DNA from 2 places in the uncultured Merdimmobilis sp. genome. Region 1 is predicted to be linked to the other one. Evidence: riboswitches for the same ligand, from Rfam matches in the RefSeq annotation. Region 1 holds a riboswitch; the other holds the start of a gene.

What was found. A riboswitch is a leader RNA that binds a small molecule or an ion and turns the genes downstream of it on or off. The one in region 1 is predicted to bind ZMP and ZTP.
Region 2: it holds a riboswitch for ZMP and ZTP, as region 1 does, so the genes downstream of both, RDQ42_RS00970 (phosphoribosylaminoimidazolecarboxamide formyltransferase) here and pflB (formate C-acetyltransferase) in region 1, are expected to answer to the same signal.

Annotation. Positions count from the first base shown of each region.
Region 1 covers NZ_CABRJC010000014.1:45,534-54,082, reverse strand. Annotated here, with positions in the region: gene megL (methionine gamma-lyase) at 1-340, opposite strand, end outside; gene RDQ42_RS07750 (LysR family transcriptional regulator) at 513-1,457, shown strand; gene RDQ42_RS07745 (pyridoxamine 5'-phosphate oxidase family protein) at 1,590-1,991, opposite strand; gene RDQ42_RS07740 (helix-turn-helix domain-containing protein) at 2,145-2,480, shown strand; gene RDQ42_RS07735 (NADPH-dependent FMN reductase) at 2,659-3,207, shown strand; gene RDQ42_RS07730 (FAD-dependent oxidoreductase) at 3,270-4,712, opposite strand; ZMP/ZTP riboswitch at 5,151-5,237, shown strand; gene pflB (formate C-acetyltransferase) at 5,320-7,551, shown strand; gene pflA (pyruvate formate-lyase-activating protein) at 7,567-8,301, shown strand; gene RDQ42_RS07715 (IMP dehydrogenase) at 8,532-8,549, shown strand, end outside.
Region 2 covers NZ_CABRJC010000001.1:201,002-209,550, reverse strand. Annotated here, with positions in the region: gene metG (methionine--tRNA ligase) at 1-1,923, shown strand, start outside; gene RDQ42_RS00975 (TatD family hydrolase) at 1,937-2,725, shown strand; gene RDQ42_RS00970 (phosphoribosylaminoimidazolecarboxamide formyltransferase) at 2,899-4,074, opposite strand; ZMP/ZTP riboswitch at 4,119-4,198, opposite strand; gene RDQ42_RS00965 (hypothetical protein) at 4,240-4,953, opposite strand; gene RDQ42_RS00960 (glutamate-5-semialdehyde dehydrogenase) at 4,972-6,207, opposite strand; gene proB (glutamate 5-kinase) at 6,204-6,998, opposite strand; gene RDQ42_RS00950 (DUF6612 family protein) at 7,261-8,334, opposite strand.

The DNA.
Region 1 (8,549 bases):
AGCCATACAGCGTGCCGTCGGAGATGATGTGATCCCCCGCCTTGCAGATGGTCCAGATGGCCGAGGTGATGGCCCCCATGCCGGAACTGGTGACCGCGGCGGCTTCCCCGTTTTCCAAAGCGGCAATCTTCTCCTCCAAAATGGTAGAGGTGGGGTTGCCCAACCGGGAGTAAATATACCCGCGCTCCTCTCCGGCAAAGCGGGCGGCACCCTGCTCACAGCTGTCGAACACGAAGGTCGAAGTTTGGTAAATAGGGGTGGTCAGTGCTCCATTGACGGTGTCCTTTTTGTTCCCGGCGTGGATGGCGCGGGTCCCGAAACCGTAGTTGCTTTTCTCCATCACAGATTCCTCCTTGCTGTCGTGGGTGATTTCCTTACAATTCCATTATAGCTTTTCAACAAAAATAGTGATAATATGTTTTTGAAATGGTTTGTTATATCCAAAAGGAATAACCAACTGGAGATTATTTCTAACAGCTATGGAAATGCACCAAGAAAAAGGGAGGGGTTCTATGACATTTCAACAACTACAATATGTCCTGGAGGTGGCCCGCTGCGGTTCCATCAACAAAGCTGCCCAGGGGCTTTTTGTCTCCCAGTCGAGCATCAGCAAATTGCTTAAGGATTTGGAGGAGGAATTGGGGGTCACCCTCTTTTGCCGGACTAACCGGGGCATCACCGTCACCGACCAGGGCAAGGAGTTCATCGGCTATGCCCGAATTTTAGTGGAGCAGAAGAGGCGGCTGGAGGGGCTTTACTCTGCCAAGGAAGAGACCCCTTCCCTGCACTTTTCCATCTCCTCCCAGCACTATCCCTTTGCAGTGGATGGGTTCCTGCGCTTTCTCGGGGACTGCAACCCTCCCCAGTATGTGCTGCACATGATAGAAACCGACATGTACCAGGTCATTGAGGACGTCTACCAAAGCCGCAGTGAAATCGGGGTGATCTTCCTTTCCAACCTCACCGAAACCTTTATCAAGAAGGTGCTCAAATCCAAAGGCCTTGTCTTTCACCAGCTGCAAAGCCTCCTCCCCCATGTGTATGTGGGGGTCCAGCACCCTTTAGCGGGACGGGAATCGGTGCGGCTGGAAGAAATTGAAACCTACCCCATTGTGGTGTTTGAGCAGGAAAGCGGGGTGGGGATGGATTTTTCAGAGGAAATCGCCCTCCTGGACCTGCGGCGCACTGGCCGGATCATCTACATCAAAGACCGCTCCACCTTCTACAATGTTGTGGAAAACACCGATGCCTTCTCCATCGGCAGCGGCATTCTGCCCCGTCGGTTCAGCAGCGACCGGGTGGTTTCTATCCCTATCGCAGGGGAGCAGGACGCCATGAAACTGGGGTGGATTGCTCATCAGGACAAGCCGGTCACCCGAGAGATGACCGCATTTCTCCACCACATGACCGAAGCCCTCAACGACGCCCTCTCCCCGTCGGAGGAGATGCGCCAGTAGAAAAACCCCCTCCACAGTTGGAGGGGGGAGTTGTTGGGCTGGGGCTGCCGCAATAAGGGAACTTCCCCCATTGTGGTCGCCGCGGCAAAACTATACAATTTGGATATTTTTTAATCCATTTTACTATTTAGATTAAAATTGATACTCTCGAGGTGGGTTCCCGGAGAAGTCAGCGAGTACGGCGCGGGCCTCTTCCAAGTAGAACACCACAAAAATTGGGTTGTCTGCGGTCTGGTACTGGCTTTTGACAATGGGGTTGCCCATACACATCTCCTTGGCCTCCCGGCTGTCTTCAAACACGGCTTTGCCGCTGAGCCGGATCCAGGCGTAAGCAGGGCTTGCCACCGATACTTCCACATAGGGGTTTTCCACAATATCCCGGTAGACATCTTTTTGGTTGTTGGTGCAGAACCACAATTTGCCGTCCAGTTCCCCGGCGAACATAAAGGGGCGGCATTTGGCCCTGCCGTCCCGGCCAACGGTTGCCAGATACTGCACTGGGTTTTCCCGCAGAAAGGCGATTGCTTCATTCATGATTTGTACCTCCTTGGAATGGGTTTGCTTGGGGCTTGCTTTTTCCCCCTGCTGCCTTTATAATAAATCCATAGAGTAATTATGTAAAGTAAGCATAATTTTGTACTGTAGGTACCAAAATGATACTATTGGATTTACAAAGGGGATGATTCCATGTCTGAAAGAACTGCCACCCAGTTGCCCGCCTGCCCAGTAGAGACCACACTATCCCTGATCAGCGACAAGTGGAAGGTCCTGATCCTGCGGGACCTCCTGCCCGGGACCAAACGGTTCGGGGAGCTGAAAAAATCCATTGGCCACGTCTCTCAAAAAGTGTTGACTGCCCAGCTGCGGGAGATGGAGGCAAGCGGCCTCCTCACACGGACAGTCTATGCCGAGGTTCCACCCCGGGTGGAGTACACCTTGACCGATTTGGGGTATAGTCTCAAACCCATTCTGGACGCCATGTGGGACTGGGGGGAAGGATACCAGGAAAAGTGCCGCCAATAGCCCTCTTCCGTTTGACAATTTCCCCCTACGACAGTACAATGGATATCGTAGTGGCCCAAAAGGGGATAAGCTGCGTTTCATGCCGCTTTCGCCGGTGGGGCCTCCCCATTTTTCCGAATAGAATTGGGGGAAATCGCCCATGCTGGTCTGAGAATGGATGGATATGGAGGTTGGCTGTATGAACCAAAAGCGGATTTTAATGATAATTGGCTCCCTGCGGAAGGAATCGTTCCAGCGGCAGTTGGCCCAATTGGCCCAGGAAATGCTGGGGGAACGGGCTGAGGTCGCGTTTCTCGATTACACGCAGGTTCCCTTTTTTAATCAGGATATGGAATTCCCTGTGCCGCTGCCGGTGGCGCAGGTCCGGGAGGCAGTCTCCCGGGCGGATGGGGTATGGCTCTTTGTCCCTGAATACAACCACAGCCTCCCCGGTGTTCTGAAAAACCTGCTGGATTGGCTCTCCCGTCCCAATCAGCCTGGGGAAGCAACCTGCCTCTTTGGCAAACCAGTCACCTTTTCCGGGGCTGGCGGAGCTGCGGGTACCGCCTGCGTCCAGGACCATTTGATGATGCTTCTCTCTGTCCTGGGCATGAAGATGATGGCAGTCCCCCGCACCGGGATCCCCCTGTCTCCCGAGGCGTTCAAAAGCAACTGCCTTTCCCTCACCGAGAGCCAGGAAGGACGCCTGCGCAAACAGGCGGAGGCATTTCTCACCTTCTTAGATTAACAAATCTCCCCATCTGCATATACAGATGGGGAGATTCTTTTTCCAATTGCGTTCCGAAGGCCTTATCCCCGGTGGAGGCCGGTTTGGGCTGGGCCATCGATCCGGTTGCCCTTGTAGTCAAACCGGGAACCATGGCAGGGGCAATCCCAGCTTTTTTCATCGGGATTCCACTCCAGCTGGCATCCAAGATGAGGGCAGCGGGTGGACACCAGGAAGACCTCCCCTGCCTCATCCCGGTAAGCACCCACCTTCTCTTCCCCCCACTCCACGATGCCGCCGTGGCCAGGCTGCAAATCCTTGAGCAGAGCCCGCGGCGGTTCCAGAAGCTGGCTGCCCAGGCCTTTGACCGCTTGGAGGCCGTTTTCCAAAAAGGTTTTAGCCGAGGCGCCTGGGGTGAACCGCTGGGGGGAAAAAACCTCCCAATCCGGGTTTTCCCGGCCTAGAATCCGGTCGGAAATCAGTTGGGCCGCCACCATGGAATGGGTCATTCCCCATTTTCCAAACCCGGTGGCCACATACCAATTGGGGGTGGATTCGGCAAACTGCCCAATATAGGGAACCCCATCCAGGGTCATGCAGTCCTGGGCGGACCAGCGGGCTGCCTCCCGGCTCTGCGGCCAGAATTCTTTTGCCGCATCGGCGAGGGAGCGGTATTTCCCCCCGGATCGGTTGTCCCCCGTGCGGTGGTTGCCGCCGCCCAGGAGGAGATATTCCCCTGCGTTGCGCATGGACCAGCCTCCCTCTTCATCGACGCCATAATAGACGCCATCCAGCTTTTGGGCACCTTCCAGGGCGATCACATAACTGCGCTCCTGGTGCATCCGGGCAAAGTACATCCCCGGCAGGTTGAGGAACGGGTAATGGGTGGCAAAGACAATCTCCTCCGCAGTGACCCGCCCTCCTGGAGTGACCAAGGCATCCCCCTCCACTGAGAGGACCGGTGTTTCCTCATACACCGTCAGCTTCGGCAGAATCCCCTGGAGAAATTCCAGGGGATGGAACTGGGACTGATTTTCAAACCGGACTGCCCCCGCCACCGGAAAAGGAAGGGTGGTATCCATGGTGAAGGCTGCATCAAAGCCTAAAGATTTGGCAGCGTCTGCCTCCCGGCGCAGAGGCTCTTCCTCCAACCGGGAATACAGGTAGGCGGGAAGCTCCTCCATCCAGCAGGAAATCCCCAAATCCCCGGCGATCTGGCGGTATTGCTCAATGGCCCGTTGGTTGGCGTGGGCATATTGCTGGGCCTTTTCCCGGCCTAGGGTATCCAGCAGTTTGTGGTAGATCATGCCGTGCTGGGCGGTGATTTTGGCCGTGGTGTTGCCAGTCTGGCCGCCTGCCACCCGGTCCGCCTCCAGCACCACTGCCTCCACCCCATTGCGCTCGAGGAAAAGTGCAGTCAGCAGCCCCGCCATGCCCCCGCCTACAATGGCGCATTGCACTTGTAAATCTTGTCCCAGCACCCGTTGGCGGGGCAGTTCCACCGTCTTTTTCCATAAGGATTCCATATGTTTTCACCTCCTCTTTAGGATGGGCAAAAACCGTGGAATTACCCCTTCAAAGGGTGAAATCCCGGCGATTTTTTCCTGGGCAGAGGAGATAAAATTTATTTCAAAAAGTGATAGATCTTGGTTCCATTTTGTCCGCATTCTGATTGGGTAATACCCCGCCTTTTCCCTTTGAGACAAACCGTTTATCTAGGGGATTCTGTTTTTGCAAGCCGTTTCTTGCCTCAGCGCGGCCCCTCTTTGCCATCAGTGAGCTTCCAAAAAGTGGATATCACAGCAGCCATACATTTTTTCCTGTATATCAATGTTTTACACAAAAATTCGCTCTTTTCTCCAAAAACCTCTCATTTTATCTCTGCCAGGCCAGGGGATTCTCCAAACTTTTGACAAATACTTGACAAATTTCTCCTTTTCGTTCTATACTGGGGCTACAACAAAACACCTCTTCGCCACTGGCAGATAAGTGGACAAAACCACAGGGCGGCGCAGGGGATTGGGTTTACGCCGGCTGCCTGGGCAACATGGATGGATACACCATCTGTGTTGCCCTTTTTGTTTTGTCCGGTTGGCAGCCGGGGCACCTGTCAAAAGAAAGGGGAGCATCACCATGGAATTTGCAGCTTGGAAGGGATTCAAAGGCGGGCACTGGCAGCAGGAGATCGACCTGCGGGATTTTATCCAACAGAACTACACCCCCTATCTGGGGGATGAAGGCTTCCTCACCCCTGCCACAGATCGGACAAAAAGCCTGATGCACAAACTGGAGGGCCTGTTCCGGCTGGAGCAGGAGTTCGGCGGGGTGCTGGATGTGGACACCCAGACCGTCTCCTCCCTCACCGCCTACAAGCCCGGCTACCTGGACAAGGAGAAAGAGATCATTGTGGGCCTTCAGACCGACCGGCCCCTCAAGCGGGGGGTCAACCCCTTCGGCGGCCTTCGCATGACCCGGGAAGCCTGTGAGGCTTACGGCTATCAGCTCTCCCAGAAGGTGGAAGATGAATTCCAGTACCGCACCACCCACAACGACGGGGTGTTCCGGGTGTACTCCGACGAGACCAAAGCCGCCCGCCACTGCGGCATCATCACCGGACTGCCCGATGCCTACGGCCGGGGCCGGATCATCGGGGATTACCGCCGGGTGGCCCTTTACGGCATCGACGCTTTGATGGAGGAGAAGCGCCGGGACAAGCGGCAACTTTCTTTGGAGGTCATGGACACCGACACCATCCGCCTTTCGGAGGAGCTATACCAACAGATCAACTTCTTGGGCAAGCTCAAAGAGATGGCCGCACTCTACGGCTATGACATCTCCCTGCCTGCCCAGAACGCCCGGGAAGCTGTCCAGTGGACCTATTTCGGATACCTGGGAGCCATTAAAGAGCAGAACGGCGCCGCTATGAGCCTTGGCCGGGTCTCCACCTTCCTGGACATCTATTTTGAACGGGATCTGGCTGCCGGCACCCTCACGGAGGAAGAGGCCCAGGAGATCATGGACGACTTTGTCATGAAGCTGCGGATGGCACGCCACCTGCGCACCCCCGCCTACAACGAGCTGTTCGGCGGCGACCCCATGTGGATCACCGAATCCCTGGGCGGCATGGGGGAGGACGGCCGGACCCTGGTCACCAAAAACTCCTACCGGATGCTCCACACCCTATACAACCTTGGCTCCGCCCCCGAACCCAACTTGACCATTTTGTGGAGCGAGGCCCTGCCCGAATCCTTTAAACGGTACTGCGCCAAGGTCTCCTGCGACACCGACTCCATCCAGTATGAAAACGACGACCTGATGCGCCCCATCTACGGGGACGATTACGGCATCGCCTGCTGCGTCTCGGCCATGCGGCTGGGCAAGGAGATGCAGTTCTTCGGGGCCCGGGCCAACCTGGCAAAGCTGCTGCTCATGAGCCTCAACGGCGGCAAGGATGAGCGGTACGGCATCCAGGTGGGACCGGAGGGGCCGGTTTACGAGGAGGAGATCCTAGACTATGACAAGGTCCTGGCCCGGATGGCCCCCTATCGGGACTGGCTGGCCCGTCTCTATGTCAACACCATGAACGTCATCCACTACATGCACGACAAATACGCCTATGAAAAGACCCAAATGGCCCTCCACGACACCCAGGTCCACCGCAACATGGCCTTTGGCATCGCGGGGATGAGCGTGCTGGCTGACTCCCTCTCCGCCATCAAATACGCCAAAGTGCGGGCCATCCGCGGGGAAAACGGGCTGATCACCGACTTTGTGGTGGAGGGCGATTACCCCGCCTTTGGCAACGACGACGACCGGGTGGACTCCATCGCCTGCCAGCAGGTGGAGGCGTTCTACAACGCCCTAAAACAGAACCCCACCTACCGGGATGCCACCCACACCCTATCCATCCTGACCATCACCTCCAACGTGGTGTACGGCAAAAAAACCGGCTCCACCCCCGATGGCCGCAAGGCTGGAGAGCCCTTTGCCCCCGGCGCCAACCCCATGCACAACCGGGAGAAAAACGGCGCCCTGGCCTCCCTCAACTCGGTGGCTAAACTGGATTACAACCTCTGTCGGGACGGCATCTCCAACACCTTCTCCATCGTCCCCGACGCCCTGGGCAAAACCGAGGAGGAGCGCTGCCGCAACCTCTGCGACCTTCTGGACGGCTACTTCGCCCAAAAGGCCCACCACATCAACGTCAACGTCCTGAACCGGGAGACATTGGTGGACGCCTACCACCACCCGGAGAACTACCCCAACCTGACCATCCGGGTGTCGGGGTACGCGGTCCACTTCCACAAGCTGACCCGGGAACAGCAGCGGGAGGTCATCGCCCGCACATTCCACCAAGCCATGTAGAAACGGGGGAAAACCATGGAAAACACCGGAAGAATCCACTCCTTCCAGTCCCTGGGGGCGGTAGACGGCCCTGGCCTTCGCTATGTGGTCTTTTTGCAGGGCTGTCCCCTGCGCTGCCAGTACTGCCACAACCCCGACACCTGGGATCCCGCCGGCGGCACCCCCTATACCCCCACCCAGGTGGCAGAGCAGATCGCCCGGTACCGGCCCTACCTCAAGCGTGGCGGGGTGACGGTCAGCGGGGGGGAACCCCTTGCCCAGCCGGAATTTGTAGCGGAACTGTTCCGCCTACTTCACAGCATGGGCCTCCACACCGCTCTGGACACCAGCGGCGCAGGCAACCTGCAAAAGGCACGGGAGGTACTGCTCCACACCGATTTGGTCCTCTGCGACATCAAATTTCTCTCAGAGGAGGCATACCGTCAGCGGTGCCATGGCAGCTACCAACATACCCTTGATTTCTTGAACCTGGTCCAGGAGATGGAGATCCCCCTCTGGGTGCGCCACGTGGTGGTGCCCGGCCTCACCGATTCCCCAGAGCACATCCGGGAGCTGGCCGCCAAGGCCGGAGAATACCCCAACCTGGAAAAGCTGGAGCTTCTCCCCTTTCGCAAGCTCTGCCTGACCAAGTACCAGGAGCTGGGCATTCCCTTCCCTTTGGCGGATGTCCCCGAAATGTCCCCTCAAGGAATGGGGCCTCTCTTGGCCATTGCAGAAAGCTGCGGCAAGTGCCGATCCATTCCCCTGTAACCCCTTTTTCTGTGTCAAAACCCGGGCGGAGAACCTAAATTTCCTCGCCCGGGTTTCTTTATTCGGGACAATCCGGCAAAATTCTGCAAAAAGCCCTGCAAAATCCCTCTAGATTTTGGCAGTTCGCCCTGCTCCCTTTGCTTCAAAGTGTGCTATAATAGATACAATTCTACTCTATATGATTTTCCATCCAGATAGATCCCCACATCAGATGCAAAGGAGCGTAACTTATGGCGTTTTATTTTGAA
Region 2 (8,549 bases), on a different contig from region 1:
TACCCATCGGATAAACTGCACATCGGCCACAGCTACTGCACCGTGGCCACCGATGTGATGGCCCGGTATAAACGCCTCCAGGGTTATGACGTCATGTTCCTCACTGGAACCGACGAGCACGGCCAGAAGATTGAGGAGAAAGCCAAGGCGGTGGGCAAAACCCCAAAACAGTATGTAGATGACGTGGTGGCCGGCATCCAGGATCTGTGGAAGCTGATGAACATTTCCAACGACCGGTTTATCCGCACCACCGACGATTACCACGAGCTGGCAGTGCAGCGCATCTTTAAAAAGCTGTATGACCAAGGGGACATCTACAAATCCACTTATAAGGGCAAATACTGCACCCCCTGTGAATCCTTCTGGACCGAGAGCCAGCTGGTGGACGGCAAATGCCCCGACTGCGGCCGGGAAGTCCACGACGCCGAAGAGGAAGCCTACTTTTTCCGGCTGTCCAAGTACAGCCAGCGGCTGGTGGAGTACTATGAGGAGCACCCCGACTTCATGGAGCCCCAGTCCCGCCTCAACGAGATGATCAACAACTTCATTAAGCCCGGCCTGGAGGACCTGTGTGTCACCCGGACTTCCTTCAAATGGGGCGTCCCGGTGGACTTTGACCCCGCCCATGTGGTGTACGTCTGGGTGGACGCCCTCTCTAACTACATCACCGCTTTGGGTTACATGAACGACAAATACGATGATTTTGAGAAATACTGGCCCGCAGACGTCCACTTTGTGGGCAAGGAGATCATGCGGTTCCACTCCATCATCTGGCCCGCCCTGCTGATGGCCCTAGACCTGCCCCTGCCCAAAAAGGTGTACGGCCATGGCTGGCTGCTGCTGGAAGGCGGCAAGATGAGCAAATCCAAAGGCAATGTGGTGGATCCGGTCGTCCTCTGCCAGCGGTATGGGGTGGATGCTATCCGCTACTTCCTCCTGCGGGAATTCCCCTTTGGGTCGGATGGTGTGTTCTCCAACGAAGGGCTGATCACCCGCATCAACTCCGATCTGGCCAACGACCTGGGCAACCTGGTTTCCCGCAGCGTTTCGATGATTGAGAAATACTTCGGCGGCACCCTGCCAGAGGAGCGCCAGGCTGATCCCCTGGACGATGAGCTGATCGCCATGGTGGGTGGCCTTCAGGCCAAATATGAGGAGCAGATGGAGAAATACGCTTTCCAGAACGCCCTCATCGAGGTGTTCAAGGTGGTGAGCCGCGCCAACAAATATGTGGACGAGACCGCCCCCTGGGTCCTGGGCCGGGATGAGGCCAACAAGGCCCGCCTTGCCACCGTGCTGTACAACCTGGTGGAGACCATCCGGGTGTGCGCCATCCTGCTGACCCCCTTTATCCCCTCTACCACCCCCAAGATTTTTGAGCAGATCGGCGCTGGGGAGGAGATCAGCCAGTACGCTTCTGCCGGGATCTTTGGCCTGCTGCCAGTCAACGTCACTGTGAAGAAAGGGGAGACTCTGTTCCCTCGCATTGATATGGCGAAAGAACTGGCCGAGCTGGAAGCGGACCGAAAAGCCAAAATGGAGGCCGCTGCAAAGGCTGCTGCTCCCAAGGCAGAGAAGAAAGAGGAGGCCGGGGTGGTTTCCCTCATCGACATCGACGACTTTGCCAAGGTGGAACTGCGGGTGGCCCAGGTGACCGCCTGCGAACCAGTTCCCAAGGCGGATAAGCTGCTGAAACTCCAATTGGATGACGGTATGGGCGGCCGCCAAGTGGTATCTGGCATCGCCAAGTTCTACACCCCAGAAGATTTGATCGGCAAAAAGCTGGTGCTGGTAGCCAACCTGAAGCCCGCCAAACTGCGGGGTGTCCCCTCTGAGGGGATGATCCTGGCGGCCGACTGCGGCGAGGAAATCAAGGTCCTATTTGTGGATGGCGCCATCCCCTGCGGCTCCAAAGTCCGCTAGGAGGGCTGGGGAAATGGTTCATCACATCTTCGACTCCCACGCCCATTATGACGATGAACGGTTTTGCGAGGACAGAGGGGAACTTCTGTCCTTGTTCCCTGCTGCGGGGGTTTGCCGGGTGCTCAACGCCGGCTGCAATTTAGAAGCCAGCCGGGCGGGCATCGCCTTGGGGAGGGAATACCCCTTCCTCTACTCGGCGGTGGGTTGCCACCCAGACGCGGCGGATGAGGTCACCCCTCAAAGCCTTGCCCTCCTGCGGGAACTTGCCGGGGAGGAAAAGGTCAAGGCCATTGGGGAAATTGGCTTGGATTACCACTATGAGGACATCCCCCGCCAGCGGCAGATCCCCGCCTTTGAGGTCCAGCTCCAGCTGGCTGGGGAACTGGATATGCCGGTGATCATCCACTCCCGGGAGGCGGTGGAGGACACCATGCGCCTGCTGAACCAGTACCGGCCCAAAGGGGTGGTCCACTGTTTCTCCGGCTCGGTGGAGACCGCCAAAGAGGTGCTGCGGCTGGGGATGTACATCGGGGTCACCGGGGTCATCACCTTTAAAAACGCCCGCCGCATCCGGGAGGTGGTGGAGTCTGTCCCCCTGGACCGCCTTCTCATTGAAACCGATTGCCCCTACATGGCCCCGGAGCCCTACCGGGGCAAGCGGTGCGATTCCACTATGCTGCCCCGCATGGCCGAGGCCATCGCCGCCATCAAGGGGATCACCGCCCAGGAGGTGGCTGACGCCACCTGCCGCAACGCCTGCCGGCTTTTTGACATCCCTCTGCCGGAGGGTTTGGGCGAATAACTGGAAATACAAATTGTATTATTTAAAACTAAAATTATAAATTTACCTCAGCCGGTCTGAAATTAGATAATATATAACGATAATAGTACATTTTGTATATTTATTTTCTTTGGTCGGCTCCAATTTGTGAAAATCCCCCGTTCTTTCTTTTGGAAAGAACGGGGGATTTTAGCTTAGTGGTGGAACAGGCGGACGCCGGTAAAGGCCATGGCGATGCCGTACTTGTCGCAGGTGGCTATGACGTTGTCATCCCGCACCGAGCCACCGGGCTGGGCGATGTAGGAGACGCCGCTCTTGTGGGCCCGCTCGATGTTGTCCCCAAAGGGGAAGAAGGCGTCGGACCCCAGGGAAACGCCGGTGAGCTGGGAGAGCCAGGCGGCCTTTTCCTCCTTGGTGAAGACGGCCGGTTTTTCGGTGAAGGTATTCTCCCAAATACCGTCGGCCAGCAGGTCCATGTACTCATCGGAGATGTAGACGTCGATGGCGTTGTCCCGGTCGGCGCGGCGGATGCCAGGCCGGAAGGGCAGGGAGAGGACCTTGGGGTTCTGCCGCAGGAACCAGTTGTCCGCCTTGTTGCCAGCCAGGCGGGTGCAGTGGACCCGGGACTGCTGCCCGGCCCCCACGCCGATGGCCTGGCCATCCTTGGCGTAGCAGACCGAATTGGACTGGGTGTACTTGAGGGTGATGAGGGAGACAATCAAATCCCGCCGGGCCTCATCGGGGATCTCCTTGTTCTCGGTGACCAGGTTGGTGAGCAGCTCTGCGGTGATTTTGGCGTCGTTGCGGTGCTGTTCAAAGGTGATTCCGAAAACGTCCTTGCTCTCCACCGGGGCGGGGACATAGCTGGGGTCGATTTGCAGCACTGTGTAGCTGCCTTTGCGTTTGGCTTTGAGGATGGCCAGGGCCTCCTCAGTATAGCCGGGGGCGATGACCCCATCGGAGACCTCCCGGTTGATGAGGGCGGCAGTCTCCTTGTCGCAGACATCCGAGAGGGCGGCGAAGTCCCCGTAAGAGGACATCCGGTCAGCGCCCCTCGCCCGGGCATAGGCGGTGGCTAAGGGGGAGAGGGGCTTGTCGTCCACAAAGTAAATCTTCTTGAGGACATCGCTCATGGGGACGGCCACTGCGGCCCCGGCGGGGCTGACATGTTTAAAGGATGCAGCGGCGGGCAGGCCGGTAGCCTCCTTCAGTTCTTTGACCAGCTGCCAGCTGTTGAGAGCGTCCAGCAGGTTGATGTAACCAGGGCGGCCGTTCAGCACGGTGATGGGCAGGTCCGAGCCATCTTTCATGCGGATTTTGGCCTCCGGTTGGTTGGGGTTGCAACCGTATTTCAGCGCGAGTTCATTCATGGGGGAAATCTCCTTTCAGATGACAAAAAAGCCGGCCATCCGGGCAAAATCGCCCAGACGGTCGGCTCTCTTCAATCCTACTCCCTGTGGGTGCTCCCACATTCCGTCAGTCATAGGACCGGTACAAGGTTTAGTATACACGCCCAGCCTCTGGCTGTCAACCAGTTAGCCGGGGATACCCATGCCGCTGCTGGCGTTGTTGGTAGGCAGGTCGCGGATGGCAACCAAGTTGTAGCCCCCCTTGACTTTTTTCATTACATACAGCATGTATTTGTCAGGGGTGGGCTCGTATTTGGTCCCGGAGAGGTCGCTGGTCCAGGCATTGCCCGGCGGCAGATACCCCACGGTCAGGGTGTAGGTGTCGCCCTTTTTGGAGATTTTCTCCACCTTGGGGGTATAGTATCCAACCTGGGCGGCTATTGGGATCTCATAGACGTTGCTCTCCGTGTTGAGGGTATAGGTGATGTTGAGGTCTCCGAAGGATTTGTGCTCCAGCTTGATGTCGGGGCCGAACAGCTTGGCGCACTCCACGTCCACATCAGAAACCGGCACCATCAGAAGGCCATTGTCGCTGTAGACGTAGCTGTCCCGCTTGTCGCTGTATAAAGCTGACCAGAGGGAATACTGCAAAATGGCAAGGGGATCGGCCTCCGCTGGGGATTCAAAAGGGACTGGGTCAAACATGAGGACGGGAAGCAGCATCCGCTCAAACTTGGCCTTTTCCTTGGAATTGTCCAGGACTTGCTGGGTCAGGTTGATGGACAGCATCCCCACCGTTGCCAGGCCGATGACGGCCAGCACCAGGAAGAGGGCGCCCAGCGGGGCTGCACGGCGGTTTTTTCGCCGCCTGGGCTGGGGCATAGGGGTAGTACTCGACATAACAATTCTCCCGTTTGGCTAACGGATCTGGCCGTCGCCAAAGATGATGTATTTTGTGGTGGTCAATTCCGAAAGGCCCATGGGCCCGCGGGTATGGAGCTTTTGGGTGGAGATGCCAATCTCCGCGCCGAAGCCGAACTCGCCGCCGTCGGTGAACCGGGTGGAGGCGTTGACATACACCGCAGCCGAATCCACCTGAGAGAGGAACTGCTGGCTGTGGGCATAGCTTTCGGTGATGATCGCTTCCGAGTGGTGGGTGGAGTGGCTCTCGATGAAGGAAATGGCCTCATCAATCCCCGAAACCACTTTGACGGCTAGGATATAGTCGTTGTACTCGGTGTAGAAATCCTCTTCGGTGGCGGGCTTGGCGCTGGGAAGGATGGCACAGGTCTCGCTGCACCCGCGGATCTCCACCCCGGCATGGGCGAGGGCTTCGGCCATCTGGGGCAGGAAGGCGGGGGCGATAGCCCGGTGGACCAGCACGTTTTCCACCGCATTGCAGACCGAGGGACGGCTGGTTTTGGCGTTGTCGATGATGCTGGCGGCCATGTCAAAGTTGGCGCTGTCGTCCACAAAGATAAAGCAGTTGCCAGCGCCGGTTTCGATGACTGGGACGGTGGCGTTCTCCACCACCGATTTGATTAGCCCCGCCCCGCCCCGGGGGATGAGGACATCCACATAGCCGTTCAGGCGCATGAGCTGGGCAGCGGATTCCCGGGAGGTGTCCTCCACCAGCAGGATGGCATCCGGGCTGATGCCTGCCCCGGCGATAGCCTGACGCATGATGCCGGCCAAAGCCTTGTTGGAGTGGATAGCCTCCTTACCGCCCCGCAGGATGCAGGCGTTGCCGGATTTAAGGCAGAGGACGGCAGCATCTACCGTTACATTGGGCCGGGATTCAAAGATGATGGCCACCACGCCCAGAGGTACTTTTGTTTTGGAGATGCGAAGGCCGTTGGGCCGGGTAAACCCGGTTTCCACCTTGCCCACCGGGTCTTCCAGCTTCACCACCTGCCGCACCGCATCGGCCATGGAGCGTATGCGGGACTCGGTGAGGGTGAGCCGGTCGATCATCGCCTCGCTGATGCCAGAGGAGCGGGCGGCGGCGATGTCTTTCTGGTTGGCGGAAATGACCATCTCCATATTATCACAAAGGGCGTCTGCAATCGCAAGTAAGGCGTTGTTTTTTGTCGCAGTGGGGGCAATTTTTAAGCCTCGGGAGGCTGCTTTTGCCCGTTTTCCTAGCTGAATCATTTTATGCTTCCTCCTACAAAATGGGTGCCGACCTCTTTGCCCTCCATCAGATCATAGAGCAGGTCGGGGTTTTCCCCTTGTATAATGGCCATATCAATCCCCTTGGAACAGGCGATCTGGGCGGCGTGGATTTTGGTAATCATCCCGCCGGTGCCCCGGTTGGATCCCGCTCCGCCTGCGATGGAGAGGATGGAGTCATCAATGGTTTCCACCCGGCGGATGAGGGTGGCATTTGGATCTTCATGGGGGTTGGCGGTGTAGAGTCCATCAATGTCGCTCATTAGGATAAGGGCATTCGCACCCACCAGGGTGGCCACAATGGCGGAGAGGGTGTCGTTGTCGCCGAATTCAATCTCCTCTACCGCTACGGTATCGTTTTCGTTGACCACCGGGATCACTCCCATCTCCAGCAGCCGGTTAAAGGTGTTGACCACGTTTTCGGTCCGTTTTTCCACCTCCACAATGTCCCGGGTCAGCAAAACCTGGGCAACATTGTGGTTGTATTCGGCAAACAGCTTGTCGTAAAGGTACATCAGCTCGCATTGTCCGACGGCCGCCGCCGCCTGTTTGGAAGGTGTGTCATGAGGTCGCTCTTTCAGGCCCAGCTTGCCGACGCCAACAGCCACCGCGCCGGAGGATACCAGCACAATTTCTTTGCCGCTATTGCGCAGGTCCGCCAAAACTTTGACCAGCTTTTCTACCCGGCGGATGTTGATCATGCCGGTTTCATAGGTCAAAGTGGAGGAACCCACCTTTACTACAATTCGTTTTGCGTCCTGAAAAGATGCCATGTCACACACTTCCTCACAAACTTTCTTACTTTTCCCCAGCCCATACCTTGGCGGGAACAGGGAAGGGAATGGAGTTATTATAGCATATTGCGCAGGAACTTTCATCTATTCCGCCGAAAATTCACCCAAATTTCGCATTTGCATGAGGGAAGGGCGCATAGATGAGGTGCCATTTGGAATCGAGCTGGGGGAGTTTATGGGGGATCTACCGGGATACAAAAAGGCCCTGTGAACCAAGTTCACAGGGCCTTGGGGAGTGGGGTTAGAGGGAAGGCCGGACAGGGGTGCCGGTCTCCGGCAGGGGAACCGAGGTGGGGAGATCGTCTTGGTTCTCCTCCCAATCCTTCCAGCTCTCCTCCTGCATCCGCTGGATCATGCCAAAGAATGGGTTGAGGTCGTCCATGCTGACCTTGCCTTTGGAGATGTCGTCCAGCTTAATGGTGTTGGAAGAATCGCTGGGGAAGGCAATCTCGCCCACCTTGTTGATGTTGGAGAGGGTAGCGCTGTATTTCATTGTCATAGGTGTGTCGTACAGGCTGAATTTCAGCTCGAACTCCGAAGCGGAGAAGAAGCCGTCTTTGCCGATGGTGGACTGGCCCTTCAGGGAGGTGATCTCCATCTTCTCAATCATCTCGCAGTAGCTGTCCATCTGTTCGTCGTAGGCGGTGGCGGCTTCCTCCCGCATAGAGGCCCAATCCTCTTCGGTGAAATCCTCGGCAAAACCGTATTCCTCCCAGGTCTTCTTTTGGGATTGGAAGGATTGTTCAATGGATTTTTCCCGTAATTCCGGATTTTTCAGAATTTTATCCACCAGCACATCAGTGAGGAAGGATTTGGTTGCAGCGCCGTCCAACTCAAAAGAGGCAACGATATCCGACCCCTTTTTGTTGATCTGGAGGGATTCCCCCATCTGCTCGTAAAGGCTCTTGCTCTCCTGGGAGACCAAGTCCTGCAGGGACTTCATCTCTTCAGGATTGTAGATATTGAACAGCTCTGACGGCATTTGGACGTATTTGGCGACGATGGGCATTTTGACAAGGGCATCCTCCCCTTTTTTGTAGAGCTCCATCTTCATGCCGATGTCCATGAGGCTGAAGTCATATTTCACCGCCATGTCATAGGTTTCTAGGCTGACATCGCCTTCCAGCTGGATGTCCATAAAGGTATAAGGGGAGCCTTCATTGTCCATCACCAGGGAAATGGCTGCAACTTCATGGGCGTTTTTGACCTCACTGTTTCGTTCCAAAGCGCTGAAAAACGCATCTTTGGGGTCAGTGGCCTTGCAGCCTGCAAACACCAGCAGCGTGGCAAGCAGCAGTGCAAACGTTTTTTTCATATTGGATTTCCTCCTTGCATCCGAAAATAGGATGGCTGTAAGTAGTGGTGTACTTCTTTCAGTATAGCGGATTCCCTTTGTTTTTACAAGGGAAGGTGCGGAAAAAGTGACAAAATACACTGAGAAATGACGGCTTCTTTTGACAGGGGAATCGAGGCACGGCCCCTCCCATTTTATAGGGAGTTGTGTTACAATGTTTCAAGATCAACTTTGAG